DNA from 4 places in the Idiomarina sp. OT37-5b genome. Region 1 is predicted to be linked to each of the others. Evidence: predicted binding sites of a transcription regulator. Region 1 holds the regulator's gene; each other region holds the start of a gene.
What was found. The regulator sigma-54, encoded in region 1, starts transcription at its own class of promoters, with help from an activator protein. The targets are predictions, from matches to a motif close to GTTGGCACGNNNNTNGNNT.

Region 2: a site for sigma-54 is predicted at 2,948-2,966, ahead of C5610_RS11215 (P-II family nitrogen regulator). Genes of this name have one in related genera too.
Region 3: a site for sigma-54 is predicted at 3,151-3,169, ahead of C5610_RS04650 (DUF3192 domain-containing protein). Genes of this name have one in related genera too.
Region 4: a site for sigma-54 is predicted at 3,319-3,337, ahead of C5610_RS13410 (DUF4168 domain-containing protein). Genes of this name have one in related genera too.

Annotation. Positions count from the first base shown of each region.
Region 1 is NZ_CP027188.1:315,789-323,077, reverse strand. It holds gene kdsC (3-deoxy-manno-octulosonate-8-phosphatase KdsC) at 1-1, shown strand, start outside; gene lptC (LPS export ABC transporter periplasmic protein LptC) at 1-558, shown strand, start outside; gene lptA (lipopolysaccharide transport periplasmic protein LptA) at 530-1,060, shown strand; gene lptB (LPS export ABC transporter ATP-binding protein) at 1,065-1,790, shown strand; gene C5610_RS01525 (RNA polymerase factor sigma-54) at 1,822-3,279, shown strand; gene hpf (ribosome hibernation promoting factor) at 3,308-3,595, shown strand; gene ptsN (PTS IIA-like nitrogen regulatory protein PtsN) at 3,598-4,068, shown strand; gene rapZ (RNase adapter RapZ) at 4,059-4,904, shown strand; gene C5610_RS01505 (HPr family phosphocarrier protein) at 4,904-5,179, shown strand; gene mgtE (magnesium transporter) at 5,182-6,546, shown strand; gene pmbA (metalloprotease PmbA) at 6,550-7,289, opposite strand, start outside.
Region 2 is NZ_CP027188.1:2,367,833-2,375,121, forward strand. It holds gene C5610_RS11195 (RimK family protein) at 1-215, shown strand, start outside; gene C5610_RS11200 (GNAT family N-acetyltransferase) at 205-684, shown strand; gene glpQ (glycerophosphodiester phosphodiesterase) at 659-1,693, opposite strand; gene C5610_RS11210 (cysteine synthase A) at 1,710-2,765, opposite strand; gene C5610_RS11215 (P-II family nitrogen regulator) at 3,007-3,345, shown strand; gene C5610_RS11220 (ammonium transporter) at 3,356-4,531, shown strand; gene cfa (cyclopropane fatty acyl phospholipid synthase) at 4,616-5,731, shown strand; gene C5610_RS11230 (AI-2E family transporter) at 5,735-6,778, opposite strand; gene C5610_RS11235 (EAL domain-containing protein) at 6,902-7,289, shown strand, end outside.
Region 3 is NZ_CP027188.1:1,015,383-1,022,671, forward strand. It holds gene C5610_RS04635 (M61 family metallopeptidase) at 1-1,638, shown strand, start outside; gene queF (NADPH-dependent 7-cyano-7-deazaguanine reductase QueF) at 1,641-2,471, opposite strand; gene syd (SecY-interacting protein) at 2,530-3,066, shown strand; gene C5610_RS04650 (DUF3192 domain-containing protein) at 3,249-3,629, shown strand; gene C5610_RS04655 (GNAT family N-acetyltransferase) at 3,664-4,332, shown strand; gene C5610_RS04660 (DUF3301 domain-containing protein) at 4,351-4,674, opposite strand; gene C5610_RS04665 (DUF3549 family protein) at 4,678-5,712, opposite strand; gene C5610_RS04670 (YqcC family protein) at 5,805-6,149, shown strand; gene truC (tRNA pseudouridine(65) synthase TruC) at 6,149-6,862, shown strand; gene C5610_RS04680 (hypothetical protein) at 7,014-7,289, shown strand, end outside.
Region 4 is NZ_CP027188.1:2,861,488-2,868,776, reverse strand. It holds gene C5610_RS13425 (cation diffusion facilitator family transporter) at 1-516, shown strand, start outside; gene C5610_RS13420 (glutathione S-transferase family protein) at 547-1,134, shown strand; gene C5610_RS13415 (acetolactate synthase large subunit) at 1,124-2,776, opposite strand; gene C5610_RS13410 (DUF4168 domain-containing protein) at 2,893-3,270, opposite strand; gene C5610_RS13405 (ATP-binding protein) at 3,441-4,895, shown strand; gene C5610_RS13400 (sigma-54-dependent transcriptional regulator) at 4,901-6,247, shown strand; gene C5610_RS13395 (type 1 glutamine amidotransferase domain-containing protein) at 6,293-6,979, shown strand; gene C5610_RS13390 (TonB-dependent receptor family protein) at 7,004-7,289, opposite strand, start outside.

The sequences.
Region 1 (7,289 bases):
AGTCGTCGCATCACCTTCATTCTGCTACTGCTGTTCGGGGCGGGACTGTTACTGGTCTGGCGCCCTTTTATCGACGAAGGTGAAGATACTGCCCAACAACGTTCACAAATCATGAAGCCCGATTTCACCGCTCGGGGGCTGGAAACCCGATTATTTGAGTCGGAAGGAAACCTGGCACACCAGCTTAAAGCGGATGCCATGGCACACTACCTGCAAATCGGGCTGACAGAGTTAACCCAGCCGGTTTATTCGGTGTATACCGAGGACAATCAGGCGACCTGGCAAATCAGTGCTGAACAAGGCACTTTTTATGACGACCAAACGCTGATCCTGGAGCGTGGTGTTGAAATAAAGTCGCTTCAGCCTGATACTGCTATACAAAGGGTTGTGACGGAATATCTGGTCATTGATATGGCCGCTGAAACAATGCGCACTGACTATCCAGTTACCCTGTTTGGGCCACAACTTACGATTCAGGGCGATGGTCTGAAAGCTGACTTATACGCCGAAAAAATGGAGCTAAACCGACATGTTAAGACCGTATTTGAGCCTCGCTAGTGGCGTTATGCTGCTCGTCAGTGCGAACGTTTATGCGCAAGGCGAAGCGGACTTCTCGAAAGCCATTGAATTAACCGCCGGGCATGAAGAACTGGATATCAAAAACAACCGGCTACTGCTGACCGATAATGTTACCGTCAAACAGGGCACGTTGGAAATTAAGGCCGATCGTGTCGAAGCTCTGCGAAATGCGGATCAACAGGCGGACACCTTTATCGCGGAAGGAAATCCAGCGACCTATACTCAACAACTGGACGACGGCTCCACCATCAGTGCACAGGCCGACCGTATTACCTACTATCAGGCACGTGAAGTGCTGGAGCTGGTGGGGAATGCTCAAGTCTCGCAGGGCTCCAGCCGTTCGAGTGCGCAAATTATTACCTATGACCTGGCTCAGCAGACCGTTTCAGCCAGTGGCGAAGGTTCTGAAAACAACCGGGTAACCACCATATTCACACCGCCGAAAAAGAAAAAAGACGATAAAAACGGGAGCAACAACTGAGTTCATGGCTACTTTATCCGTTCGTCATTTAGCAAAGAGTTACAAACGCCGGCAAGTGGTTAAGGACGTGAGTCTGGAAGTCAGCCAGGGGCAAATCATTGGGCTGCTGGGCCCGAACGGTGCCGGTAAAACCACGACCTTTTACATGATCGTAGGCTTGGTGAACAGCGACAAAGGACAGATTTATCTGGATGACACCGACTTAACCCTGCTGCCTATGCACGAGCGAGCGCGACGTGGCATCGGTTATTTGCCGCAGGAGTCATCGATTTTCCGGAAACTGACCGTGCGCGACAATCTGATGGCAATCCTGGAAACTCGCAAAAACCTCACCGCAGTAGAGCGCGAAGAAAAGGTTGATGCACTGTTAGAAGAGTTTCACATCGGCCACATCGCCAATAGCCTCGGCATGAGCCTTTCCGGCGGCGAGCGCCGCCGCGTTGAAATCGCCCGCGCATTGGCGGCGGACCCGACCTTTATTCTGCTTGATGAACCGTTTGCCGGGGTGGACCCGATTTCTGTACTCGATATCAAGAAAATTATCGAGCACCTTAAACAACGTGGCATTGGTGTTTTGATCACCGATCATAATGTACGTGAGACCTTGTCAGTATGTGAGCATGCTTATATTGTCAGTCACGGACAATTGATTGCCAGCGGTGATGCTGAGAGTATATTATCAAATCAACAGGTTAAGGATGTTTACCTCGGTGAGCAGTTCACACTGTAAGCAGCATAGCGTGAAGCCGGGAGTCAGATAAATGCGACAAAGCCTTCAGTTAAAAATCGGTCAGCAGCTGACCATGACACCACAACTACAGCAAGCCATTCGCCTGCTGCAGTTGTCGTCGTTGGATCTACAGGCTGAAATTCAGGAGGCACTGGACAACAACCCGCTGCTTGAAGTTGACGGTGACCATCAGGACGTCGAGGGTGAAGCACCAGAAACCTCTAATCATCGTGATGACAGCCATCAGGAAACCTCTGATGTGCTGAAAAAAGATCAACTCCCTGATGAACTCCCGGTCGACAGCAGCTGGGATGATACCTATACCTCATCCACTCCGACATCGGTTACCAGCCCTAACGGTAAAAGCTATGACGGCGAGATGGATGTCTATCAGGGCGAAACCAGTGAGTCACTGCAGGATCACCTGTTGTGGCAAATGCAACTGTCGCATTTTTCCGATGAGGACACTGAAATAGCCGAAGCCATTATCGAGTCGATTGATGATAATGGCTACCTGACTTCCTCCGTTGACGACATCGTTGCCGCGTTACAGCATCTGGACATTGGTGAAGACGAAGTGCTGATGGTGCTGAAGCGTATTCAACATTTTGATCCCGTTGGTGTTGGTGCCCGCGATGTCGCCGAGTGTCTGAGCATTCAGTTACGTCAACAAGTAGAAGACTCACCACTCAAAGAACAGGCGCTGGAGCTTGTACAGCAACACATGGACCTGCTCGGTAGCCGCGATTACCGCACCATCCTGCGCAAAATGCGCTTATCCGAAGGGCAACTGAAAGAGATTATGCAATTAATTCAGCAATTGCATCCTCACCCCGGTGAACAAATTGCGCAGAAGCCGGTTGAATACGTCATACCCGACGTTTCAGTGGTAAAAAAACAAGGGCGCTGGGTGGTCGAATTGAACCCCGACAGCGTACCCAAATTAAAAGTGAACGAAGAATATGCGGCCTTAAGTAAAGCCGCAAAATCCGCAGCAGACAGTCAATATATAAAATCGCACACGCAGGAAGCGCGCTGGTTCATTAAAAGTTTGGAAAGTCGTAATGAGACCTTGTTAAAGGTTGCACACTGCATTGTTCACCGCCAACAAGGCTTTTTTGAACACGGTGAAGAGGCTATGAAGCCGATGGTACTCAACGACATCGCCGAAGCCGTCGATATGCATGAAAGCACTATTTCACGGGTCACTACGCAGAAATATCTACACTGCCCACGGGGCGTGTTTGAACTCAAATACTTTTTCTCCAGTCATGTCAATACAGAAGCAGGAGGTGAGTGTTCAAGTACCGCTATTCGTGCTTTAATTAAGAAGTTAGTGGCGGCGGAAAACCGCGCTAAACCATTGAGTGACAGCAAAATTGCTGAACTCATAGCAGACCAGGGAATCCAAGTAGCAAGGAGGACAATTGCGAAGTATCGGGAGTCGTTAAACATTCCGTCCTCGAGCCAACGCAAGAGTCTGCTTTAATCGTGATAGAAACAAGAAGGAAGACGTTATGCAAATTAATTTGACCGGTCATCACATCGATATTACCGACGCACTGCGTGACTATGTAGACACTAAGTTCGCTAAACTTGAGCGACACTTTGACCACATCAACAATGTTCACGTCATCCTTAAAGTAGAAAAAACGGCACAAATCGCGGAAGCCAACCTGCACGTTAATGGCGGCGAAATTTTTGCCGATGCCCAACACGACGATATGTATGCGGCCATCGATGGTTTAATTGATAAACTCGATCGGCAAGTTATTAAACACAAAGAGAAAATGAAAAAACATTAATCATGCAACTGTCTGAACTGTTAAGCCCCGACTGCACCAAGTGTGCAGTCGAGGGCGCAAGTAAAAAACGGCTATTAGAAACCATTAGCCAAATTGCGGCTCCCAAGCTGGTCGGCATTACCCGCCATGATATTTTTGAGAGCCTGTTAAATCGCGAACGTTTAGGCAGTACCGGTATTGGCCTTGGTATTGCGATTCCACATGGTCGCTTACCCAATGCAACTCAGCCTGTGGCGGTGTTGATAACGCTTGCCGAGCCGATTGAGTTTGACGCCATAGATAACCAGCCCGTAGACATTATTTTTGCCCTGCTGGTACCCGAATCTGAACACGAAAATCATCTGCAAACGCTGGCCACCGTAGCACGCCGCATGAATGATAAGGTGTGTACCCGCGCACTGCGAGCGGCACATAGTGACCAGGATCTTTACGACATTTTTGTTAATGAGGACAGTGACGGATCATGCAGTTAATCGTTGTTAGTGGCCGGTCTGGTTCAGGAAAAACCATCGCTCTTCGGGTTCTGGAAGATCTTGGCTACTACTGCGTTGATAACCTTCCGATCGCTTTGTTACCGACGCTGGTGCATGCCGTAATGGCGCAATATGATCGCATTGCCATCAGTATCGACGTAAGAAATTTACCCGAAAATTCGGAAGAATTACTCGAGTCGCTGGACTTTCTCCCGGCTGAAGTCGAGCCGGAAATTTTGTTCATTGATGCGGATGACCAAACCTTATTACAGCGCTTCGGCGAAACCCGCCGGCTACACCCGTTGTCACAAAAAGAACTGCCCCTCACTGACGCCCTACAGCTTGAACACAAGCTACTTGAGCCGATTATGGAGCGTGCCAACTGGCGCATCGACAGTAGCCACTTGTCGTTGCACCAACTGAGTGAGCAAGTCGCCGAACGAGTGCTGGGGCGGGCACAGAAAAAGCTCATCATCGTCTTTCAATCGTTTGGCTTCAAATACGGCTTACCCAAAGATGCCGACTTTGTCTTTGATGCGCGCATATTGCCAAACCCACACTGGCAGCCAGAGCTCAAACTGCTCAGTGGCCTGGATGATGATGTCCAGCATTACTTCCGGCAACAACCGCTGGTTGCTAAGTACATCCATCAGGTGGAAAACTTCCTGGCCACCTGGATTCCACATTTTCAGCGCAGCAACCGTAGCTATCTGACCATTGCCACAGGTTGCACCGGCGGTCAGCACCGTTCTGTTTACATCACCGAGCAGTTGGCAGAACGTTTTCGTCATACGGCGATTAATGTGCAAGTGCGCCACCGTGAGATAACAAAATAATGGCAACCCTCTGTAAAACACTGATCATTCGTAATAAACTTGGTTTACACGCACGCGCAGCCACCAAACTGGCGCAACTTACCCAGCGTTTCGATGCCAAAATCGCGGTTGAACAAGACGGCCAGCGTGTCGATGCAGCCAGTGTCATGTGTCTGATGCTGCTTGCCGGTAAACAAGGCAAAGCGGTTAATGTATATGCCGAAGGCAATGAGGCCGAAGCCGCGTTGGCAGCCGTTACCGAGTTATTTGAACAGCGCTTTGAGGAAGACGAATAAGCATGGTCGCCGAACTGACCGATAAAGAATATGCAATGCAGCGTATTCAAGAGGTGAATGCTGCCCTGGCGGACGGCATGTACGTGGCTGCCCGCCGTATGCTGCATAATATGCCGGCCTGTGACATCGCGCTGTTACTGGAGTCATCACCGCCGAAAAACCGTGCCATCGTCTGGAAGCTGGTCGATGTTGACGAACACGGTGAAATCCTCGAAGAACTCTCCGAAGAAGTACAGAAGTCGATCATCCGGCAAATGGCGCCGGAGAAACTGGCCGCCGCAACCGAAGGCATGGACACCGATGACCTTGCCTATGTTCTTCGTGGTCTTCCGGATCAGGTTTATCAGGAAGTGCTTAAGTCAATGGACGAGCGCGACCGCGAACGTGCAGAGACGGCACTGTCCTATGATGAGGATACCGCCGGCGGTATCATGAATACCGACACCATCACGGTTCGGGCCGACGTCAGCGTTGACGTGGTTCTGCGTTATTTGCGCTTGAAGGGTGAGTTACCCGAAGCCACTGACATGCTCTATGTTGCTGATCGCAACGACAAACTGATTGGTGAAATCTCGTTGGCGCGGCTGGTTACCGTTGATCCCAGCAAAATCGTTTCTGACATCATGTCGACCGAAGTGGTCAGTATCCCGGTTGATATGCAGGAAACCGAAGTCGCTAAACTTTTTGAACGCTTTGACTGGGTTTCCGCGCCGGTTGTTGACGCAGAACAGCAATTGGTCGGTCGTATCACCATCGATGACGTGGTTGATATCATTCGTGAAGAAGCCCAGCACTCGATGCTGAGCATGGCCGGTCTTGAGGATGATGAAGATACCTTCGCACCGGTACTGAAAAGTACCCGTCGCCGTACCGTATGGCTGGCGGTTAACTTGCTGACCGCGTTACTGGCGGCAATGGTCAGTTCGTTGTTTGAAGACATTTTGGCGCAAATGGCAGTGCTCGCCATTCTCAATACCATCGTCCCAAGCATGGGCGGTATCGCCGGCAGTCAGACACTGACTCTGGTTATTCGGGGTATGGCGCTCGGCCACATCGGTACCAGTAACTCACGTTGGCTTATCGGTAAGGAGCTCGCGATTGGGGCGCTTAATGGCGTTATCTGGTCGGTCTTGATAGCCGCCGTTGTGGCGTTGTGGATGCAGAGCTGGCTGGTCGGTGGCATTATCGCCTTCGCGATGATGGCGAACTTACTGGCAGCCGCGCTGGCCGGGGTTACGGTGCCAATGATATTGAAGAAATTTAATATTGACCCTGCCCTTGCAGGCGGGGTCATTCTTACAACGGTTACCGATGTTGTCGGTATTTTTGCCTTCCTTGGCACCGCGACGTTGTTGCTTTCCGCCTAACCGTTAAACACCGGCAATTCGTAATTCATCCAGTAACACCGACCCGGTATGCAGCGCGTGCCGGGTGTCTGTGTCATTGCCAATAGCAACAATATTGCGCAACATATCTTTCAGGTTACCGGCAATGGTAATCTCTTCCACCGGATACTGTATTTCACCGTTTTCTACCCAGAAACCGGCGGCTCCGCGTGAATAGTCGCCATTCACCAGGTTCACACCCTGCCCCATGAGTTCGGTGACCAGCAGACCTTTACCCATTTGCTGGCACAGTTGCTGTAACGATTTATCCGAGTGGGTCATACGCCAGTTATGGATACCGCCGGCATGCCCGGTAGGCGTGCGATCCAGCTTTCGGGCTGCGTAACTGGTCAGCAGGTAAGTTTGCAGTACGCCGGCTTTAATGATGTCCTGCTTGCGAGTTGCTACTCCTTCATTATCAAACGGCGTGCTTGCCAGCCCACCAACCAAATGAGGGTCTTCCGTGATGGTTAGCCACTCGGGTAAGATGGTTTCTCCCAGCGCGTCCAATAGGAAGCTCGACTTACGGTACAGGTTGCCCCCACTGATGGCGGCAATCATATGGCCAAACAGACTGCTCGCGACGTCGGCACGGAAAATTACCGGTACCTTCGCCGTATCAATCTTACGCGCACCCAGTCGCGCCAACGTTTCTTCGGCCGCTTGCTCAGCAACCTGTTCAGCGGCCAGCAAGTCGTCCGTGCGGCGGGCGACGGTATAGCTCA
Region 2 (7,289 bases), 840 kb from region 1:
CGCCCAAAGATGTCGTTAAGATAGCGCTACAGGCAACGCGTCTGATCGGCGACGGCCTCTACGGCGTTGATGTTAAAATGACCGCTAAGGGCCCGGTCATCATCGAGATTAACGACAACCCGTCGATCGAATCCGGGGTAGAAGATAAACATCTGGGCTATGAGCTTTACCGCCTGATTATGGCGGACTTTGGACGCCGCCTGGATGAATACTGATCACCCATCGACGCGGCGCATTCGGCTGGCCGACAAGGCCGATTTAGACGCCTTGGTGCAACTCGAGCAACGAACCTTCGATTACAGCCGCATCAGCCGCCGAAACTTCCGGCGGCTGTTGCAGTCATCTTCGGTGCACTTTTGGGTGGTTACCGACGCCGGCCAAGTTATCGCTTATGCCATCGCTCTGAGCCGTTCCAACAGTCGTTACTGGCGTGTCTATTCGCTTGCGGTAGACGCCGAGCACCGTGGCCAAGGGCTGGCACGAGCCATGTTAGAGCACGTCATTACCGAGGCCAAAAAAGCCGAGTGCCACGGTCTGTCGCTGGAAGTGAAGTCAGATAACCTGGCGGCTATCCAACTGTATCGACGTTATCATTTCGAAACCATTGATGTATTACCGGGTTATTATGACGACGGTACCGACGGCTTAAAGATGCGCGTTACTTTTTATCCGGAAAGTCACTAAACACGCCGGTCACACCGGCTTGCTTTAGCCAACCCCGCAATTGTCGGTGAGACTCCACGCCTTCAGGCAAATCATCGGCTCGCAAGGTGTAAACAAACACCGGCAACTTAGCTCGTTGGGCGTTCGATAGCACATCGCTCCATTGCGGCTCGCCATCTTTCACCCCGGTCAGTACATGCCCGAGCCACAGGCCGACCCCTTCTGCATAGGATGACAATGACTCCATCCCCGCGTAAGTTCTGAGCGCATCATAGTCCACACTGCTCTCGTTCCAACTGTTGTCGGCAATTAACTGAACCAACGGATAATCAATATGGTACTGGCGCTTTAACCGTCGTAGCGTTTCCGGGTCAAAAGACTGCAGATAAATCGGGGTTGGCAACGCCCCCTCTTTATAACCCGCATCTTCCAGCACCCGCATAACGGCTGCGGTGATGTCATAGTCTTGCTGGTGATACCAACGCGGTGATTTTATTTCGATATAAACACCGGTATCGGTTCCCCTGACCCGGTTCAGCTCTTTTACTAGCGCCAGGTGTTCGGCCAGTGTCTGTACCTTAAAGGAGGTGGTCGCCAGCCCGAAACGCTGCGGGTAGCGCCGCTCACCTTTATCATTCACCCGTGGTTTTAAGGTTAATTGCTGCAAGTGCTTTAACGTGAAATCGACCACATAATATTTACCATCTGGCCGGTGTCGCTTCGGAAACACGTCAGCAACATCCGATATTTCATCCAGATAGTGATCGTGCAGCACCACCGGAATACCATCACGGCTTAACTGCACATCCTGCTCGATGTAGTCAGCGCCCAACGCGTGCGCCATCACCGCACTGGCCTGGGTGTGTTCTGGCAGATAACCGGACGCGCCGCGATGCGCAACATCGATAAAGTCCCGTACTTCAATGGTCGACAGATTTGTAACGGGTTCTACCGTTTGTGCCTGCACCGCCCCCACCGCAAACAGCCATGCTGCAGTTAACGCTGAATAGTTTTTGGTTATAAAACGCATATCGTCATCCAAGCGGTCATTCAAGACCACACCATTTTTTCGCCAGCACGTTGTCGCCCAAATTCGCATAGCGCTCGCACAATTGTTCAATCGGCTCCGGCTCAGGATTAAGGCCACGCCCTTTTAAATAGGCTTCGTTATAAAGCTTGCTGGCCGAACGCTCACCTAAATCACAGGCGAAGGTAACAATACGTTGTCCTGGCCCTTTATGCAGAGCCGCAGCCAGCGCCGCTGCGACGTTTAACGCCGAGCTACTGCCCAGCACAATACCGTCCTGTTCACGCAGATAGCGTGACAGCGTTACCAAGTCCTGATCCGGCAAATTGACCGCATGATCGATGCTGGCCTGACGGAAATTGTCCACCAACCGCATAATACCGATCCCTTCGGTCATTGAGCCACCATTCGCCACGTATTCTCCTGACTTCAGGAACTGATAAATACCAGAACCATCCGGATCCGCCAACCAGACATCGATATTGGCATCCTGTTCTTTAAAAAACTTCGAATTACCGCCAATGGTGCCGCCGGTACCCGCCACCGACACAAAAGTATCGATGCGACCTTCCATCTGCTGCCAAATTTCCGGGCCGGTATGTAAATAGTGCGCCCGCGCATTACTGGTATTTTCAAATTGGTTAGCCCACCAGCAGTCGCTGCGCTCTTCTGCAATGCGCCGTGCGGTATGGTAAAAATGATTGGGGTTCTTAAACGGCACCGGGTCAACCGCCATTAGCTCGCCCCCATGCAGAGCGATCATGCGCTCCTTTTCCGGCGCTTGATCGTTCGGCATGACCGCCAGCATTTTCAAGCCATAAGACTTAGCCACCAAAGCTAAGCCGATACCGGTGTTACCGGCGGTTCCTTCGACCACGGTCATACCCGGCTTCAGTTCACCGCGCTCAAAGGCATCTTCAATCAGCTGTTTCGCAGCGCGATCTTTTATCGAACCGCCGGGATTCTGAAATTCACATTTTAAATAAATATCACTGCCACTCAGTGCAGACAGTGACGGAATTCTCAAAAGATCGGTTTGCCCGATCAAGTCGCTCATACGTTGACCTACTAACATAGGTACCTCAGTAACTCTGTGAACAATGACTCCTAGTATCCCGCCAGTGCGTCAATGGTTCAACTCACTTTGCGTTATAAGCCATAAGCACTTTTCTCGTGCAGTTGCACCAAAACAACCACCGCGATGGGGCAAGAGGTCTCTTTGTGGAAATTAAACCATTACTTTTCAGTTACTTACATTATGGCATGACAATTGAAACCGAACTTCTGCCGAACCGTTAATCAGCTAGGAGAACCCCATGAAAATGGTCATTGCATTAATCAAGCCCTTTAAGCTCGATGATGTCAGGCGCGCATTAGCCGATATTGGCTGTGCCGGCATGACGGTATCCGAAGCCCGGGGTTTTGGCCGCCAAAAGGGCCACACCGAACTCTATCGTGGTGCCGAGTATACCGTGGATTTTCTGCCCAAGATTCGAGTCGAGCTTGCGGTTGCTGACGATATGCTTGAGCGCGTTATTGAGACCATCACTGAGCATGCCCACACCGGTAATATCGGTGACGGCAAGGTGTTTGTCTGGAACCTCACGCATTGCACCCGTATTCGCACCGGTGAAACCGGTCAACAGGCACTGTAAGGAACACATCATGTCAGCAGATAATCAGCTCGCTTTTGCGTTAGATACTTTTTACTTACTCATCTCAGGCGCACTGGTAATGTGGATGGCGGCCGGTTTTGCCATGCTCGAAGCAGGCTTAGTCAGAGCGAAAAACACCACCGAGATCCTCACCAAAAACATTACCTTGTACGCGCTGGCCTGTCTTTGTTACCTGATCATTGGCTATTCGCTGATGTATGGCAACGGTGGCGCCAGCGATTATGCCGACGCTGCCGACTTCTTTTTCCAAAGCGTTTTTGTCGCCACGGCACTGTCGATCATTTCAGGGGCGGTGGCCGAACGGATGAAGCTGGTCAGTTTTTTGCTCTTCAGTATCATCTTGTCGGCGGTATTGTATCCGGTGCAGGGCGCCTGGAGCTGGGGTGGCGGTTTCTTCAACCAGTGGGGCTTTGTCGACTTTGCCGGCTCCGGTATTGTGCATCTGGCCGGTGCCGCTGCCGCTCTTGCGGGTGTACTGATCCTCGGTCCGCGGCTGGGAAAATACAAGGACGGCAAAGCGCAGGCGCTGCCGGGTGCCAACATGCCATTGGCTGCTTTAGGAACGTTCATCCTATGGTTTGGCTGGTTTGGCTTTAACGGTGGCTCACAACTTAAACTGAGCAGCAGCGCCGATGCCGAGGCCATTGCTAACGTCTTTGTTAACACCAACAGCGCCGCTGCCGCGGGCACCATTGGCGCGCTGGTCATGACAAAATGGCTGTCCGGAAAAGCCGACTTAACCATGATTTTGAACGGCGCCTTAGCCGGTCTGGTCGCCATTACCGCGCAACCGGTCAGTCCTTCAGCCCCATTGGCCGCTGTGATTGGTGCCATTGCCGGGGTGCTGGTGGTGATATCCATCATCGCGCTCGACAAGCTCAAACTGGATGATCCCGTTGGCGCCCTATCGGTGCATGGGGTTTGTGGTTTGTTTGGTTTACTGATGGTACCGATCAGTGACACCAGCGCATCCCTGGCGGTGCAAGCGGCAGCCGCTGCAACCATTTTTGTCTGGATGTTCGGCTCCAGCCTGGTTATTTGGTGGCTTTTGCATAAACTGATAGGAATCCGGGTAAGTGCGGAACAAGAATATCAGGGCGCCGATACCGTCGACTGTGGTATCGATGCCTACCCGGAGTTTGTACGTGGCGCTTCATCCAGGTAACCGCGGTTAAGAGGTCCATCCGTTGCCAGTTTAAGCGCATCCTGTTAGCGTAAAAAAAGCTGTTGAGCAGAAAATGAGGACCTTATGGCAACGTCAAAAGCGTACGTCGAAGAACTGCTGTCCCGTGCCGACATTCGTATTAACGGCGACCGTGCGTGGGATATGCAAGTGCATGATGACAGTGTGTTTGATCAAGCCTTATCGCGTGGAAACTTAGGGTTGGGCGAGTCCTATATGGCAGGCCATTGGGATGCTCCGGCGCTGGATCAGTTTTTCCATCGTCTGCTGCGCTCCGGCATTCAGCATGAAGTGAACCCGGCTCGGCTTATCTTTCACTCCCTGAAGGCACGTATGTTTAATCTGCAGGATAGCCGTCGTGCCTGGGAGGTCGGCCAACATCATTATGATATTGGTAACCATCTGTATCAAAAAATGCTCGATGAACGAATGGTGTACACCTGCGGCTACTGGCGCCATGCCAGTAATCTCGATGAAGCACAGCGCAACAAGCTCGAACTGAGCTGCCAAAAGCTGGGACTGGAACCCGGCATGAGAGTGCTTGATATCGGCTGTGGCTGGGGCAGTTTCATGCAGTATGCGGCAGAAAACTACGGCGTTGAGTGCGTCGGCGTGACCATATCGAAAGAGCAGGTCGCGCTGGGCAAAAAGCGCTGTGAGGGGTTGCCGGTTGAATTTCGCCTACAGGACTACCGCGACCTGGATGAGTCCTTTGACCGCATCATCAGCCTCGGCATGTTCGAACACGTCGGCCAGAAAAACTACGACGACTACATGACGGTCGCCAGACGTTGCTTAACCGATAACGGCTTGTTTCTGTTGCATACCATTGGCAAAAACGTTTCGGATACAGCCGCTGATCCCTGGATCAGCCGTTATATTTTCCCTAACGGCGAAATCCCCTCAATTTCACAAATTGGTTCGGCATTGGAAGAACGTTTTGTCTGCGAAGATCTGCATAATTTTGGTGCCGATTACGATAAGACGCTGATGGCTTGGTTTGCCAATTTTGATCACGCCTGGCCAGAATTGAAGTCGGGCTTTGACAGTTCGTTTTATCGCATGTGGAAATATTATTTGTTGTCCTGCGCCGGCGCGTTTCGTGCCCGCGACATACAACTCTGGCAATGGGTGCTGTCACGAGAAGGGCTCGAAGGCGGCTACCAGCGGCCCTTCTATTAAGGATCAGTCGATATTGAATTCGCGCATGAAAATATTCCAGAACGCCATAAACAGGGCTGCTACCAGCGGCCCGATAACAAACCCGGTAATACCAAACAGGGCCAGCCCACCCAAGGTTGAGAACAACACGATGTAATCCGGCAACTTGGTATCACGACCAACCAACAGGGGTCGCAAAATATTATCCGCCAGGCCGATAACTACCGCTCCAAAGGCGATCAACACAAGACCTTCCCAAATGCTTCCGGTCGCGAGCAAATAAACCGCAACCGGTAACCAGACAATACCAGCTCCAACCGCTGGTATCAGGGATAAAAAGGCCATGACTACGCCCCAGAGCAGTGCTCCAGGAATGCCAAGAATAGCAAAGATAATACCGCCCAACGCCCCCTGAACCATCGCCACGACAATGTTGCCTTTAACGGTAGCTCGGGTGACTTCTGCGAACTTACCGAATAGCTCTCGCTCGCGCTGGTCGCCGAGCGGCAAAGCCCGCACCATCAGGTTAATCAGCAAATGCCCATCGCGCAGTAAAAAGAAAACCAGATATACCATCAGCGCAACACCGACGACAAAGCTAAAGGTGTTTTGCCCTACCGTCAGAGCTTGCTCAGCGAGTGTGCGACTCGCGGTAACCGCAAACTCTGAAATTTTCTGGCGCAAGTTATCCATTTCGATACCGAGCGTCTCGAGCAAATCGGGAATAAATGGAAAGGCGGTTTCAATTTGCTGCAAAAACTCACCGGGGCGGATTTCGCCGGAATCAACCTTCTGATAAAACTGTACGCCTTCCTGGATAAACGAGTAGGCAATACCGAGCACCGGAATCACTACAATCACGACCGCGATGGTTAAGGTTAACAGCGCATTTCGGTTCGGTTTATCACCTAAGCTCTGCTGTAACTTGCGTTGTAACGGGTAAAAAATCACCGCCACCGCGCAAGCCCAGAAAATCGACATCCAAAAGGGTTTTAACACCCATAGGAAAGCGACGCTGACGAGCAGCAACAGGAGAAGAAATGATCGCGTTTCCAGCTTGTCTTTCATTAAAGTTTCCTTTAAAACGTACGTTATTATTCTAAATGCTTGACACAGAGTAGTTTACTTCTCACTCTGTGTGCACAACTAAATAACAATAAACAGCGCCAGCTAACAACTCAAGACGCAATAATGGCAAAAATAGACGACCCATACAGCTTTGCGGCCTGGTGCCGTGAGAGTCTTGCTGACTTTACCAAGCTTAATGCCGAGAAACAGGTATTTTTCGGATTTGTGTTGGCTATTTTTATTGCCGCCATTATTAAAGTGATTGATGTTACCGGGGGGCTGCCGAGTGTTTACGAACACTTTATCTACTTACCGCTGTTTTTTGCCGGTTTATTGTTGGGCCCTCGTATTGGCGCTTTGGGGGGCTTCGTCTGTGGGCTTGCGCTGAGTCCTTTGTCACTGCCGGACGACGCCATTGCTGACTCCGAAATTGGGGTTGGCTGGCTGGTCAGGCTGTTAATTTTAACGCTGTTGCCGACCATTGCCGGACTGATTGCTAATTCAGTTCGCG
Region 3 (7,289 bases), 700 kb from region 1:
TGGCGTACCGGCTATTACCGCATTCTCAATTTAGCCAACGGCGTGCGGGAGTTTTCGGCGCAGACCGACGATGGAGAACCGTTGCAGTGGCATAAAGTGGACAAAAGCACCTGGCGGATTCAAATCCCGGAGACAGCAAAAGGCGACGAGGTTGTCGTTGATTACCAAATCTACGCTGACCTACTGGGTCGTCGCGCGCGCCATATTGATGACTCGCATGCGTATTTAGATGCGTCAGCGGTGTTTATGTATGCCGATGAATATCGTCAGCAACCGGTGTCGGTGGAGTTGAACGTTCGCGATGACTGGCGCAGTGTGTCGGGCATGGAGAAAACCGCGGAGCATCGTTTTGTCGCCGATAACTGGGACATTCTGGTTGATAGCCCAATCGAGACGGGTATTAATGATCTGTACCAATTTGAAGTTGACGGCCGCGAGTACGAGTTGGTGATTTGGGGAGAGGGTAACCTTGACCATCAGCAAACCGTGGAAGATTTGAAAAAGCTGGTAACCACCGGCCCTGAAATTTGGGACGGTTACCCCTATGAGCGCTACGTGTTTATGGTACACCTGACGACCGATGCCGGTGGTGCGACAGAACACCGCAACTCGACCATCATTCAGCGGCCTCGCTACCGTTATGGCTCACGCGATGATTACTTGTCGTTTATGTCGACCGCCTCCCATGAGTTTGTCCATACCTGGAACGTGAAGGCGTATCGACCGTCACCACTGGTACCTTATGACTATCAAAAAGAAAATTACACCGATCTGTTTTGGTTAGCGGAAGGTTCGACCAGTTACTTTCAGGATCATCTGTTGATGGTGGCTGATATCATGACCCCGGATGAGTACTTCGAACGCCTGGCGGATGATATTGAGAGCCATTACCGTAAGCCAGGTACCGAGGTTATGTCGGTTGCTGAAGCATCGTTTGAAGCCTGGAGTGATCAATACGGCGATCGGGCGCAAAACTTCTCGGTCAATATCTATTCAGAGGGCGCGATGGTCTCCTGGCAGTTGGATATGGCGCTGCTTGAAGCAACCGATGGCGAGGTGAGCTATCGCGACGTGCACAACGAGTTATATCAGCGTTTTGACGCTGACGAGGTCGGTTTTACGGCAGCGGATGTACTGACGATTTTGCAGGATTTGACCGGCCAGTCGTGGCAGAACTGGTGGCAACAAAACATCAACAGCCCGGTCGGAGAAATTCCGTTTGCCGATATGCTGGCGAGCGCCGGACTCGAGTTGAGCTTTGCTTCCGCGGATAAACAAACCCCTTGGGTTGGCTGGAGTGGTAACGCCGCGCCCGCGGGTATTGAGCTGACCCGGGTTGAGCGTAATGGTCCCGCCTGGAATGCCGGTTTCACGCCCGGCGATGTGATTGTCGCCTATGATGGCTTCCGTGCCGCCGGCGGACGTTTCGACGAAGCGCTGAAAGAGTACGAGGTGGGTGACGAAGTGGAAGTCACTTATTTCCGCCGTGATCAATTGCACACCACCACCTTAGTGATCGGTGAACAGCAACACACGGGCGCCTCAATTACGCCGGTTGCAGAACCAACGGCAAAACAAAAGGCGCGGTTCCTGCAATGGCTGGGTGTACCGCACCCGAATGCTTCACCAGCGGACTAAAACTACTGTCGCGCCAGTCGTTTAACGGCTGGCGCCTGCTCGAAGTTGGAGCGGAACGGGTTGATGTCTAACCCACCGCGGCGCGTATAACGTGCGTACACACTCAATTGTGCAAATCCCAGCGCAAACAGATCCTGATAAATGCGTTCAACACACTGCTCATGAAACTCATTATGACGCCGAAAACTGACCAGGTAGCGGAGCAATGAGGCGGTATCCAGTTGTGGACCGGTGCCGTGAATATAAACCGAGCCCCAATCCGGCTGATTGGTGATCAAGCAGTTAGACTTTAATAAATGACTTTTGTACTGCTGTTGCACCGGCGTCGTCGACACCACCTGCAATAAGCCGGGATCGTAATCGTAGTGGGTGATACGAATATCCTGATGATCGATGAGCTGACCGGGTAAATCATCGACGGTTTCGCCGGTAACATCGGTCAATGCGCGCAGCTCAACCTCAACGGCACCGCCGGCACAGTTCGATAAGTCGCGCTGCATCAAACGTTGTACCTGTTGCCAATGACTAAAGCGTGATTCGTTAAAGCTGTTCAAATACAACTTAAAGGACTTAGATTCAATCAGGTTGGGCGTGCTTGCCGGCACACTAAAGTAGCCCACGGCAACCTGCGGCAGACCCTGCTCGTTAAGCCAGGAAATTTCGTAACCGGTCCAATAATCCACGCCGTCAAAAGGCAATTGTGCATCCCTGATGCCGATCGGCTCACGGTTCAGCGCACGGGGCACGGCTTTAAGTTGGCCGGCATCGTATTCGGTTGGGTAAGCGGTTGTCTGACCCAGATTAAGGTGCTTTAACGGGTTGTCGTTTGGCATTTGTTCACTCCACGCATACAATGCGCGTAGTTTAAAGCCATTTAACAGCGAGTACCAGATGAGCGAAGCCCTGGACAGATTAATCGAACGTTACCGGACCCAGGTTGATCCCCTGATTACCGAATACGTTGCCGAATGGAACAGTCCCATCTATCGACAACCCCTGGATGAAGACCAGGTCGCCTGGCAACCGGTGCGACAACAACCCGAACTCGACTTCAGCGCTCTGGAAACAGCCCTGGAACTGACCTTTCACAAGCATGTGAAAGACTATTACGGGCGTTGGTTTGCCGGCGACCTGAACGTCATCGTTACTCATCAGCAGCAACAGCATGGTCTGTCATTGCTGCAAACCCAAGGGCCAGAGGATGCGGAACGGCTGTTGCAAAACATTACCGGCCACATTCTGATGAAGCGCAAGTTGAAGCAACCCGAAACCGTATTTATCGGCTTGGCGCACGAGGCCGATGACTTACTGGTCAGTATTGATAACCAAAGCGGAGTCGTTGGGCTTGAGTGGATAGGTAAAGCGCAACATGAAGTTATCGCACAGACGCTGGATGAGTTTCTTGAACTGTGCCAACCGCAGTGTTGACCAATAAGTCGCGGAACTCGCCAAATTGTTTGACAAACGCCTCATGCTGACAATAAAAAATGCTTTAAAAACAGGCTATTAAAATTTGGAACAGCATTTGCATTAACCTTAGGGAATCAGGGTTGCAGACCCGCTGCAACCGCCCCTGGAATGCAAAAATAACAATTTGGGAGAATTACTCGATGAAAGCATTACCCGTTCTTGCGACCGTTTTGGCAGGGTCTTTATTATTGCAGGGTTGCGTTATTGTAACCGAATCGGACTGGAAAGAAGGTCGTGCAGAGTACGACGGGCAGGTCGATGAGCGCGAAAATCGAAACCGTATTGCGGCGCTGCCGATGCAACTGTCGGTGAATGACGTTAAACAGCGCTTGGGCACTCCGGATTTTAGTGATCGCTGGCAAGCCGATGACAGTGACTACCAAGTGTTGTACTACCGCACCCACCGAACGCATGCTGATGGCATGACCACTCGTGATGAATGCACGCCGCTGGTTTTTGTTAACGGTGAATTAACCGGAACGGGTGATTTGGCACTCGACAGCATCAAAAAATCTCGCTAGGTTGGTGAAATAATAACAACCAAAGAGAGATGCAATGGTGCAGGCAACAACTGAGCAAGTCGACACGCACACAATCGCTGGTGAGTTGGTGTATTTGACCGCCGAAGACTTAAAAGCGGCGGCGTCGCTGTTATTCAAAACCTATCACGATGATGCGCTGTTTCAACGCATCTTTCGGGCCGAGAAAGCCGATTACGATAAGCGCCTGCGGGCGGCGATTCGCGAAGATCTGACGGCGTTTTGGGAAAGTGACCAACCCATTATTGGTGTGCGAGACGGCGACACGTTGCTCGGTGTTGCCTGTCTGACCCGGCCGGGTGCCAGTTTTGGCCCTAACCGTTTCTGGCACTGGCGTATTTCGATGCTGTTAACGGCGGGTTTCTTAAGTACCAAGCAGGTATTGGAAAAAGAGCGTCGTATTCAGCAGGCGATGCCGGATGTGCCTTATCATATGCTGGCTTTTATTGCGGTGGCGCCACAGTATCAACAACACGGATTAGGCCAGTTACTGGTGCAAGCGGTTGATACTCTGTTGCAGGAAGATCCCGAATCACAGGGCGTTGGCGTATACGTAACGCGCGACGACTATCGCGATTTTTTCCTCAAACGAGGTTATCAACGGCGGGCAAACATTAACGTCGCCGAGTTAAACGGCGACTTGTTGTTTCATGCCCGCAACAGCACGGATAGCGACGCCACGTAAGCTCGCGTGATGACGTTACTAGTGCAGTGGTTCGCGATTGGGCACACGAAACGGTGGTAATTCGACGCCGATAAGTTGTTGATTATGTAACTCCAAATCACCTTCATAGCGGGTTTCACCGTCACTGCTAAACCCCATTTTAAAGGTCGCCCGCCACCCCGGCTGACGGCCCTTAAAGGACCAGCGTGTGCGATCACGTCGGACATCCAACAATTGTAGCCCCTGCTGTTTGCAATAGTGCGCCGCGTGTCGGTAGGCGCTTTCCGATTGCTGTCGGTGCTGCCAGAATATCCAGCCGAGTAACAGCAGCCCGAGCAGTAGCAGAACATCCAATAAGCTCATGCCTTATCCCTGTACGTTTTGTTTTAGTCGGTTCAGTGCCTGCAAACTGTCGTTACTAAGCTGTCCCTGTGCCAGCAGGCTAAGCAGTAACGGGCGTAATTGCGGTAAGCTGATAATATCCTGAAACAAGGCATCGAACATTACCGGTTGCAATTGGGCGATGGCATGAATATAACGTGTTAACCGTGTTGGGTCAGCTAATGCCGGCCACAGTCGGGCGGCCATTACGGTCAGCCTGTCCGCGTCCAGCGATTCGCTTGCGGTTGTCGTCAGCTGGTTGCGAATCAATTGAATCACCGGCCCTTGTTCGGCACAAGAGGCTAAAGCTCGCATCGCGTCACAGCGTGTTTCCGCGGTACTGGTAGCGGCAACCGTGACCAATGCATCACGGAGCTTAGCCGGTAACGGTTGGTGCTCCAGTGCGGCGGCTAGCTGCTGACGAACGGCCGCTGGATAATCGGTGAAGTGCGACGCAATGGCGGCGCAGAGTTGCGGAAGCTGTGCCAGGCGTGCTGCACAATCGTGTAAACCCTGCATACCAAGGTTTTGCCAGTCCCCCTGTTGCGATGCTAAATAGGTTTCGGCGTCATCAAAATAGAGGCTAGGAGCCGCCCGGCGCTGAACCGCGATACGGGCATGTAAGGCCGCGCGCTGAACGTCACTCGGCGTGAACAAATAGGGGTTTTGCTTAAGCTGCTGCTCTTGCTCATCGGTTAAACTGCCGGTGATTTCGTGACCCAGAGCGTTGAGCACAAACTCCAGATAATGATCCCGGGCGGCGCTGCTTAATAAGCCTCGCTCATCCAGCGGCAATTGAATAAACCACAAGTAGTCGTTATCCGGTTGTTGTCGGTGTCGAAACAGCACCGCCAGTTGCGCCTGTTGACGAATCGGAAAAGGGTAGGGTTGTTGCTGACGTTCGATACGGTCAAAGGTGGTTTGGTCAATTTCGTGCAGGCAACGTCCTAAATCAAAGACCTGATAATCCGCTTTTCCCGCTTGTAAAAATTCGCCGAGCGTACTGATAGATTGCGTCACAACAACTCCAAAACTTGAATTTTATGTAGGTTTAACTCACTATTGCCCTCATTATATCGGTTTTACTGAACGAAGTGGTAACGGAGTCTCCGATGGAGCAGTATCAACGAGCCGCACGATTGCTCGATCGAATTGAACGCGAACTGAACAGCCTGGGTTTGTGGCAGTCACACCAACCGCCGGTACAAGCACTCGAAAGCCAACAGCCCTTTGCTATGGACACGTTAGAGTTCCATCAATGGTTGCAGTTTGTACTTATTCCAAGAATGTGGGCATTAATTGATGGTCAGCAACCATTGCCGTCGTCAATTGCAGTAAGCCCGATGGCCGCACATACCTTCCGCAATGAGCTGGAACAACACGAGCAACTGATCGAACTGATCCGCGAGTTTGATGTTTTGTTGAGCGGTACCGATCCGTTACAGGACGACGTCTAGTGGACTCATCGCCGTTACCTATTGTCTACCAGGACGAGTCCCTGGTAGTGATTGATAAACCCTCCGGGTTATTGGTTCATCGAAGCCGCCTTGCCTCTGATGCGAAAGTCTTTGCCATGCAATTACTGCGTGATCAACTCGGTCAGCATGTATTTCCGCTGCACCGATTGGATCGCCCGACGTCCGGGTTACTGGTGTTTGCGTTGGACAGTGACACGGCACGGTTAGTGAACGAGCAGTGGACTGAACGTGCGGTCGAGAAGACCTACCACGCGGTGGTGCGGGGCTATGTTGATGACGCCGGGATCATCGATTATCCGTTAAAAGAAGAGCTCGATAAAATTGCGGACAAAGATGCCCGCGAGGATAAAGAAGCCCAACAGGCGATCACAGAATACCGTTGTCTCAAGCGTATCGAACTGCCTTTTAAAGTGAGCAAAAAACACGATACCAGCCGCTATTCACTGGTCGAACTGAAACCCAAAACAGGGCGTAAACATCAGTTACGTCGCCACATGTCGCACATTCGCCATCCCATCATTGGCGATAGCCGTCATGGTGAAGGACGACACAATCGCTTTTTCCGCGACCAGTTTGGTTGTAACCGACTGTTACTGGCTGCGACGCACATCCGTTTTCAGCATCCACACAGCAATGAGGCACTGGATCTATCCATCGACATACCCGATGAACTGTTGCGGGCCTTTTCGTAAATAAATCCTTCCCCAACACCTTGCTGTTCAGCGATGCATTTTCTATTTCAGATACTTTTGTTTCATTTCGCAGTTATTTTGATAGTTTAATAACAACGGCTACGAATCAATGGGCTTTATTAAGCGACGCTGAATTTCATGGAGAATGACAATGAAAAAATGGATTTATCCGATTACGCTCGTTATCAGTATCACCAGCACAGCGGTTGAGTCATCCGAAAAAGACTATCTTGAGGAAGTGAATAAAGCCTTTCGCACGGTTGCTGAAGAAACCAAAAATAAAACGCTCACTGAAAAGATTTCTGTGTTAAATCGACTGTTAAATGAATTTTCGGATAATGAAATCGTTCACGACGCTTTGCTTCAGGAGATTGGCACGACGTACTCGTTCATGGGGGAGTATAACAAAGCGCTGGCATCATTTGAT
Region 4 (7,289 bases), 350 kb from region 1:
GCCGTTTTTGGTGTCGCCGTTAATGGGTTTGCCGCCTTTAAGCTGAGCAAGGGACAGACGCTGAATGAGCGGGTGCTCAACTGGCACTTGTTAGAGGATGTGCTCGGTTGGGTCGCTGTACTGATCGTGGCGATTATTTTGATGTTTGTCGACTGGCCTATTTTAGACCCGTTGTTGTCGATTGTATTTACGCTGTTCATTTTGATTAATGTTTTACGGTCACTGGTGGCTACCATCAAATTATTTGTGCAGGCGTCACCAAGTCCCCAGATATACGCGGATATCAAGCAGAAACTGGTTAGCCTGAACGATGTTGCCGACGCGCATCATTTACATTTCTGGTCATTAGATGGTGAACGTCATGTATTAACGGCGCATATTGTGGTATCAAGAGAGTTAAGCAGTGAGCAACGCGCGCGCTTAAAGGCTCTGATTTCAGAAACGCTTGCGCCTTATAAGCTTGCGCACACGACAATTGAACTGGAGTATCCAGACGAGAATTGTCGGGATAATTAATTCGGTTATGTTTTAAAGCGGAGATTGGCTATGGAATTATTCGGCAGTTATACCTCACCTTATGTTCGGCACATTCGAATTGCGTTAGCTGAGACCAAAACGGAGTTTTCGTTTACCGAAACCGATCATGACATGAGTGCGAAACTGAATCCGGCGAAGAAAGTCCCTTTTTTGCACCATAAAGAACTCCGTTTTCACGATTCCAGCAGTATTTTGAAGTACGTTCGGGAAAAAGCCGGAGAGCGCTACTTTGCCGATGTCAAAGACTATGATCAGTATTGCCTGGTGAATACCGCATTGGACGCGTCGATAAACTTGTTCTTGCTGGAGCAGCAAGGTGTGACGCCGGACAACAATGCGTATATGCAGCGCCAGCAGAGCCGCGTAGACGATATTCTTGCCTTAATGGAAAGCAAAGAACACGCGGTGGCGTACGAAGGTCCTCATCCTTTCAGTGATGGCGAGCTGCGTTTAGGCTGCTATTTAAGCTGGGCAGCCTTTAGAAACCGTTTGGTTTTGAGCGAGTATCCGCAATTGCAGGAATTCGTCGATAAACTTAACGACTACCCACTGTTTGCCGATACTCACCCTGAAATTAAACCTACGGTTATCGAGTAAGCTGCGCCGCATTATGCGGTATCTCTTGATTGAGCAGTTTATTATTCATGGAGTAGTCGACGGGCACATCGATTAAATGAACCCCGCCCTGCTCCATGCATTTTTTCATAAGCGGCTGTAGTTCGTGCGTGCTGTTGAGGCGGTAGCCGCTGGCACCGTAGGCTTCGGCGTACTTAATAAAATCGGGATTATTAAAGTCCAGACCGAAATCGCTTAACCCCATATCTTGCTGTTTCCACTTAATCATGCCGTAGGCGCTGTCATTAAGCAGCAGAACCACCAGATCCTGATTCAAGCGGACGGCGGTTTCGAGTTCCTGCGAGTTCATCATAAAGCCACCATCGCCGCAGATGGCGACGACTTTTCTGTCCGGGAACACCAATTTCGCGGCCATTGCCGATGGTAAACCGGCTCCCATCGAGGCTAATGCATTGTCGAGTAATACTGTATTGGGCTCGCGGGCAGGATAGTTTCGCGCAAACCAGATTTTATAGATGCCGTTGTCCAGCGCGATAATGCCATCGTCAGGCATCACATCACGGACTTCCTCAACCAGCCGCTGCGGCAACATCGGAAAGCGGTCATCATTGGCACCTTCATCGGTGTGATCACGCATGTGATCTCTTACCTTCAGCATAAAATCAAAGTCCCAATGAGGCTGAGGTTCGATACCTTCTTTGAGTTGCCAAATGCTGTTACCAATGTCACCAATCATGCTGGCGTGAGGGAAGTAAACCGAATCAACCTGAGCACTCTGAAAATTGATGTGAACAACTTTTCGTTGGCTCGAGTCGGCGCGCATCATAAAGGGTGGCTTTTCAACCACGTCGTGGCCGACATTTAAGATAAGATCGGCTTGCTCAATGGCGCGGTGTGGGTAATCACCGTCGGAAACCGCCGCGTTACCCAGCCAACGGGGATGATCCTCGTTGATGACGCCTTTGCCCATTTGTGTGGTAACGAACGGAATTCCGGTTTTGTCGACAAAGGCGCGTAGCATCTTAGCGGTAATTTTGCGATTGGCTGCTGCACCGATCAGCAATAACGGGTGTTTTGCTTCTTGCAACAGGTTTAGCACATGCGTTACCGCTTTATATTCAGGAATTGGACGGCGCGAGAAGCTGGGTTCAATGGGGTTCGCGTCAACGTCTTCACTGGCGACATCGTCTGACAATTCAAGGTGGGCCGCACCTGGACGTTCTTCCTCGGCGCGGCGGAACGCTTCTCGGACATGTGCCGGTATGCTTTTCGCGCTGATGATGGGCTGGGTATATTTGGTGATCGGGGTCATCATGTCGACCACATCGATGATTTGAAACTGGCCTTGCTGGCGTTCTTTTATCGGTTTCTGCCCCGTTATCACGACCATGGGCATGGCTCCCAGCTGTGCATAGGCGACCGGGGTAACTAAATTCGTTGCGCCCGGACCTAAGGTCGACAGACAAACTCCAGGTTTACCGGTAAGCCGGCCATAGGTTGCTGCCATGAAGCCAGCGCCTTGTTCATGCCGCGTAATAATCAGTTTAATCGATGATTTTGACAGTGACTCCAGTAAATCGAGGTTCTCCTCACCCGGAATGCCAAAAATATATTCTACGCCTTCGTTTTCAAGCGCTTTAACCATCAGATCCGATGCTTTCACGTCGCTCTCTCCTTGCGTATTGAATCATTTGTATTGGGGGTTACGTAAAGCGTAGGACATATGATCAAAAAAGGCGGCTTAAGTCGCCGCCTTTTTACGTTTCTGCCGGTGATGAATTACGAGTCTTCACCAGTCATTTCCTGCAAACGGTTACGCAACTCTTCGTCGTTTTGCGCTTGCTGAATGATTTGGTTGTACTCTTGAGGTGTTAAGCCAGCGTCTTCAACGGCCGCAATCATTTCTTCCTGTGCAGACTGCTGAATAGTACGAGCTTCCTCCTGGTTCTCAGCGTTTTGGAATTTTTCGCGATACTTTTCAGTAACGGCTTGTACGTCTTCCATCGCTGTTACAAACTTGACCAGCATGCCTTCAGTAATTTTCTGTTGAGCTTGCTGCTGAGCCATTTGTTGAGCTGCTTGCCCTTGTTGTTGAGCGATAGCGGCTGTTGAACCAAAGGCCATAACGGTTGCTAATGCGATTAATGTCTTTTTCATAATAGACTCCTAAGTGTTGTCTGGAACTAAATTTGCTCACTGTACCTAAAGCGAAGACCGTGCCAGTTTTGCAAATCATTGATTATTAATGAAAAACATTAAATTGAATGATTTGTAGAGCAGCGTCGGGTGAAAACCTGTATCGTTTTGATACAGTTGGAGGAGCATGAATGACAAAAAGATACAGTTTAAACCTGTCGAGTTTGCAGAAACGACTACTGCTTTATGTTGTCGTTCCGATGATCGTGATATCCGGTGTCGCAATCAGTTTTGGTTTGCAGCTAATGGCGCAACAAGAAGAACAGCGATTAAAAGCGGATTTGGAACTGTTGGGTCGTGCCATTAGCTTACCGATAAGTGATGCTTTATTAACCAATGACTTACCTGCGGTGCAGGCTAACTTAGACTCGGTGTTCTCAATTGGTCGAGTCTACGGTGCCTCGGTTTATAATGTAGAAGGCAATCAGGTTGCGGAAGCCGGTATTACCGAAACGGATCTGTCTAACAGCTTTCTCGCCCAGCAAACGGTAGAAACCGGTGTCACACAAGACGATTACCGACGTGTCGAAGGGCAAGACGTGTTCTCCCAGTTTATGCCAATCATTGACCGTGGCGGACGTATCATCGGCTTACTGCAGATCAATCGAAAGGCCAGCGATTTTGATGAACGATTTGCGCAACTGAGTAAGGTGGCCTGGTTTAGCTGGGCGGCGTTTGCATTAGTTACCATTGCGGTGCTTATTTTTGGTCATTATCGCGGCGTTGGCCGCCACGTTGTGGAATTAAAAAATGCCATGCGACGCGTGGCTGAGGGTGATCGCGATATTCGTGTAACGCCTCAGGGCCCAAGTGAGATCGCTGAAATCAGTGACGGCTTGAACCGCATGCTGGACAGTATCGACCGTGCGGAGCAGGAATTAAAGCAGCGTCGCCAACAGGAAGAAAAGTTGCAACAAGCGCTTCGTGAGCAAGAAAAAATGGCGGCAATCGGCAGTGTCGCCAGCGGTGTTGCGCATGAGCTTGGTGCGCCGTTGACGGTGATTGATGCGCGCGCCAAGCGATTATTAAAAAACAACACCAACAGCGAAGAGATACGTCAGTTGGATGCTGTCCGCGGACAAGTCCAACGGCTGACCGGGCTGGTTAATCAATTATTAGCGTTCTCTCGCACCCCGGTTGCTGAGCGTAAGCCTTGCGAGGTACAACAATTGCTCGCCAGAGCCATTCAAAGTATTGGTTATGAGCGCGATGATGACCCGATAAAAATACGCGTTGATGGCCAGGTTTCGTCGTTGATTAATGTCGACGATAAGCGCTTTGAGCTGGCGCTGATCAATGTATTGAGAAACGCCCTACAGGCAGCGAAGTCAGAAATTGTGGTGTCGTTACGGGGTGGTGATACGGTAGAAATCTGTGTTTGCGATGATGGGCCCGGGATCGACGACGCCATGAAAAACACCGCCGCACAACCCTTTAACAGTACCAAGCCGCAAGGCAAAGGTACCGGTCTGGGGTTAACCATTGTCAGCCACGTGATGACCGATCATCACGGGTCGATGACTCTGGAAAATGCGGAGCATGGTGGCTGCTGTGTACGGTTGCGTCTGCCAGCAAGTAAGGAGTAAAGGGTATGAGTATGAATAAGGCCTGGGTAGCGGTTATTGAGGATGATCCGGCACTGAATGAGTTGCTGGTCGAAGAGCTTGAGGCAGAGGGCTACCGTGTAACGCATCATGGCAGTGTCGAAGACTATCTCAGCCAGGAGGGGCAGCCGGATGTGGTGGTAAGTGACATTCGTCTACCGGGAACCTCGGGCATGTCGCTGTTGCAAACGTTACAGCAACAGAATAATCCACCCGCGGTGTTGTTGATCACCGCGTTTGGCACGGTTGATCAGGCGGTTGATGCACTGAAACAGGGGGCCGCAGACTTTCTGACTAAACCGCTGGACGTAGAACACTTGTTGCTGAGCGTGCAACGAATCCTTGAGCACCGCAGTTTAAAACAAGAACTGAACCGCTTTAAAACCCAGCAGACCGGCCCCGCCGGAATGATTGGGCAAAGTCCGGCGATGCGAAAGCTTTACACCCAAATCGAGCAAATTGCAGCGGTGGATGGCAGCGTGCTGATTTTGGGCGAGAGCGGTACCGGGAAAGAGCTGGTGGCGCGAGCGATTCATCAGCTCAGCGAGCGACGGGATAAGTCGTTTCAGGCGGTTAACTGTGCCGGTATCCCGGCCGACTTGATGGAAAGCGAGTTCTTTGGTCATGAGGCCGGCGCCTTTACGGGTGCGAAAGGAAAACGCAGCGGACTATTGAAGCAAGCGGATGGTGGTACGCTGCTACTGGACGAAATTGGTGAAATGCCGATGGCGCTGCAAGCTAAATTACTCAGAGTTTTGCAGGAGGGTACGCTGCGTGCTGTGGGGAGTGATAAGGAAGAGCGCGTTGATGTGCGAATTCTGGCGGCAACGCATCAAAATCTCGAACAAAACGTCGAACAAGGCAGCTTTCGGCAGGATCTTTTTTACCGCTTGGAGACCTTCTCGCTTTACGTACCGGCATTGCGCGAGCGCGGGGAAGATATCGAGCGGTTGGTGCGTCACTTCATTAATGAGCTTCAGAATGAGCAACGTATCAAGGATATTGATAGCGATGCGTTGGAGGCACTCTACCGATACCCGTTCCCGGGTAATGTTCGCGAGTTGCAGAATGCGATAGAACGAGCGATGGCGTTCAGTGCGGATGACACCATCCACTGTGATGACTTACCCAAACGGATTCTTGAATACAGTGGCCCAGATCAGGGCAGTTTGAAAAATGAGTGGCCCACCTTGCATCAGTTGCAGGAGGACTACATCAAACGGGTGATGCAACACGTCGAGGGCAATAAGTCGAAAGCAGCAGATATATTGGGTATTACTCGGCGAACGCTATACCGCTGGCTTGATGACCAGGGTGATCAAAGCGAGCGCTAAGAACGTATCCAGAGCACAGATAACACGTGAGTTAAGGAGAGTGTAGTGAAGATTTTAATGGTACTAACCTCACACGATGAGCTTGGTGATACCGGCAACAAAACGGGCTTTTGGGTTGAAGAGTTTGCAGCCCCTTATTATGTCTTTACCGACGCTGGCGCGGAAGTCACCATTGCGTCGCCAAAAGGTGGGCAGCCTCCGATTGATCCAAACAGCGCTGCTGAAGATGCGCAGACTGAGGCAACGCGTCGTTTCGATAACGATGAGAGCGCGCAGCAAAAACTTGCAACCAGTTGTAAGTTGGATGAAATCAATGTTGACGATTTTGATGCCATTTTTTATCCCGGTGGACATGGACCGCTTTGGGATCTGACCAATGATGAGCATTCGATTCACTTAATTGAACAGTTTTGGAGCAAAGGCAAGCCGGTTGCAGCCGTTTGTCATGCGCCAGCGGTGTTGCTCAACGCGAAAACGCCGGCCGGAGACCCGATCGTTCAGGGTCGAACGGTGACAGGTTTTAGTAACTCTGAAGAAGAGGCGGTTGGGTTAACCTCGGTGGTGCCGTTCCTGTTAGAGGATGCGCTCGGTGAGAAAGGCGGGCATTATCGCAAAGTCGATGATTGGCAAGCTTATGCGGTGCAGGACGGTATGTTAATCACCGGTCAAAACCCGGCTTCGTCAGAGCAAACCGCGGAACGCCTTCTGGACGTACTAAGAGCGATGGTTTAACCCATCGCTCTCAATCGTTAGCTGTTAAAAGCGTCGGCTCCACTCTAGGCCGACGCTGAGCTGACGGCCGATACCAGGCTCAAAAGAGCGGCCACTGCCTTGATTGACGACCACCGAACCGACGTAGGCCTTATCGGTAATATTATCCAACAATAACCAACCCTCGAGTTGATGCTCTCCCCACTGCCAGGACTTTCTGACGGCGGCATCAAATAAGGTATAACTTGGCGCCTTGACTTGATTATTGTCCGAGCTGTAGGCCGAATCCCGATAACGAGCTGACACTTGCACTTGCCATTGCTGTGGCAGT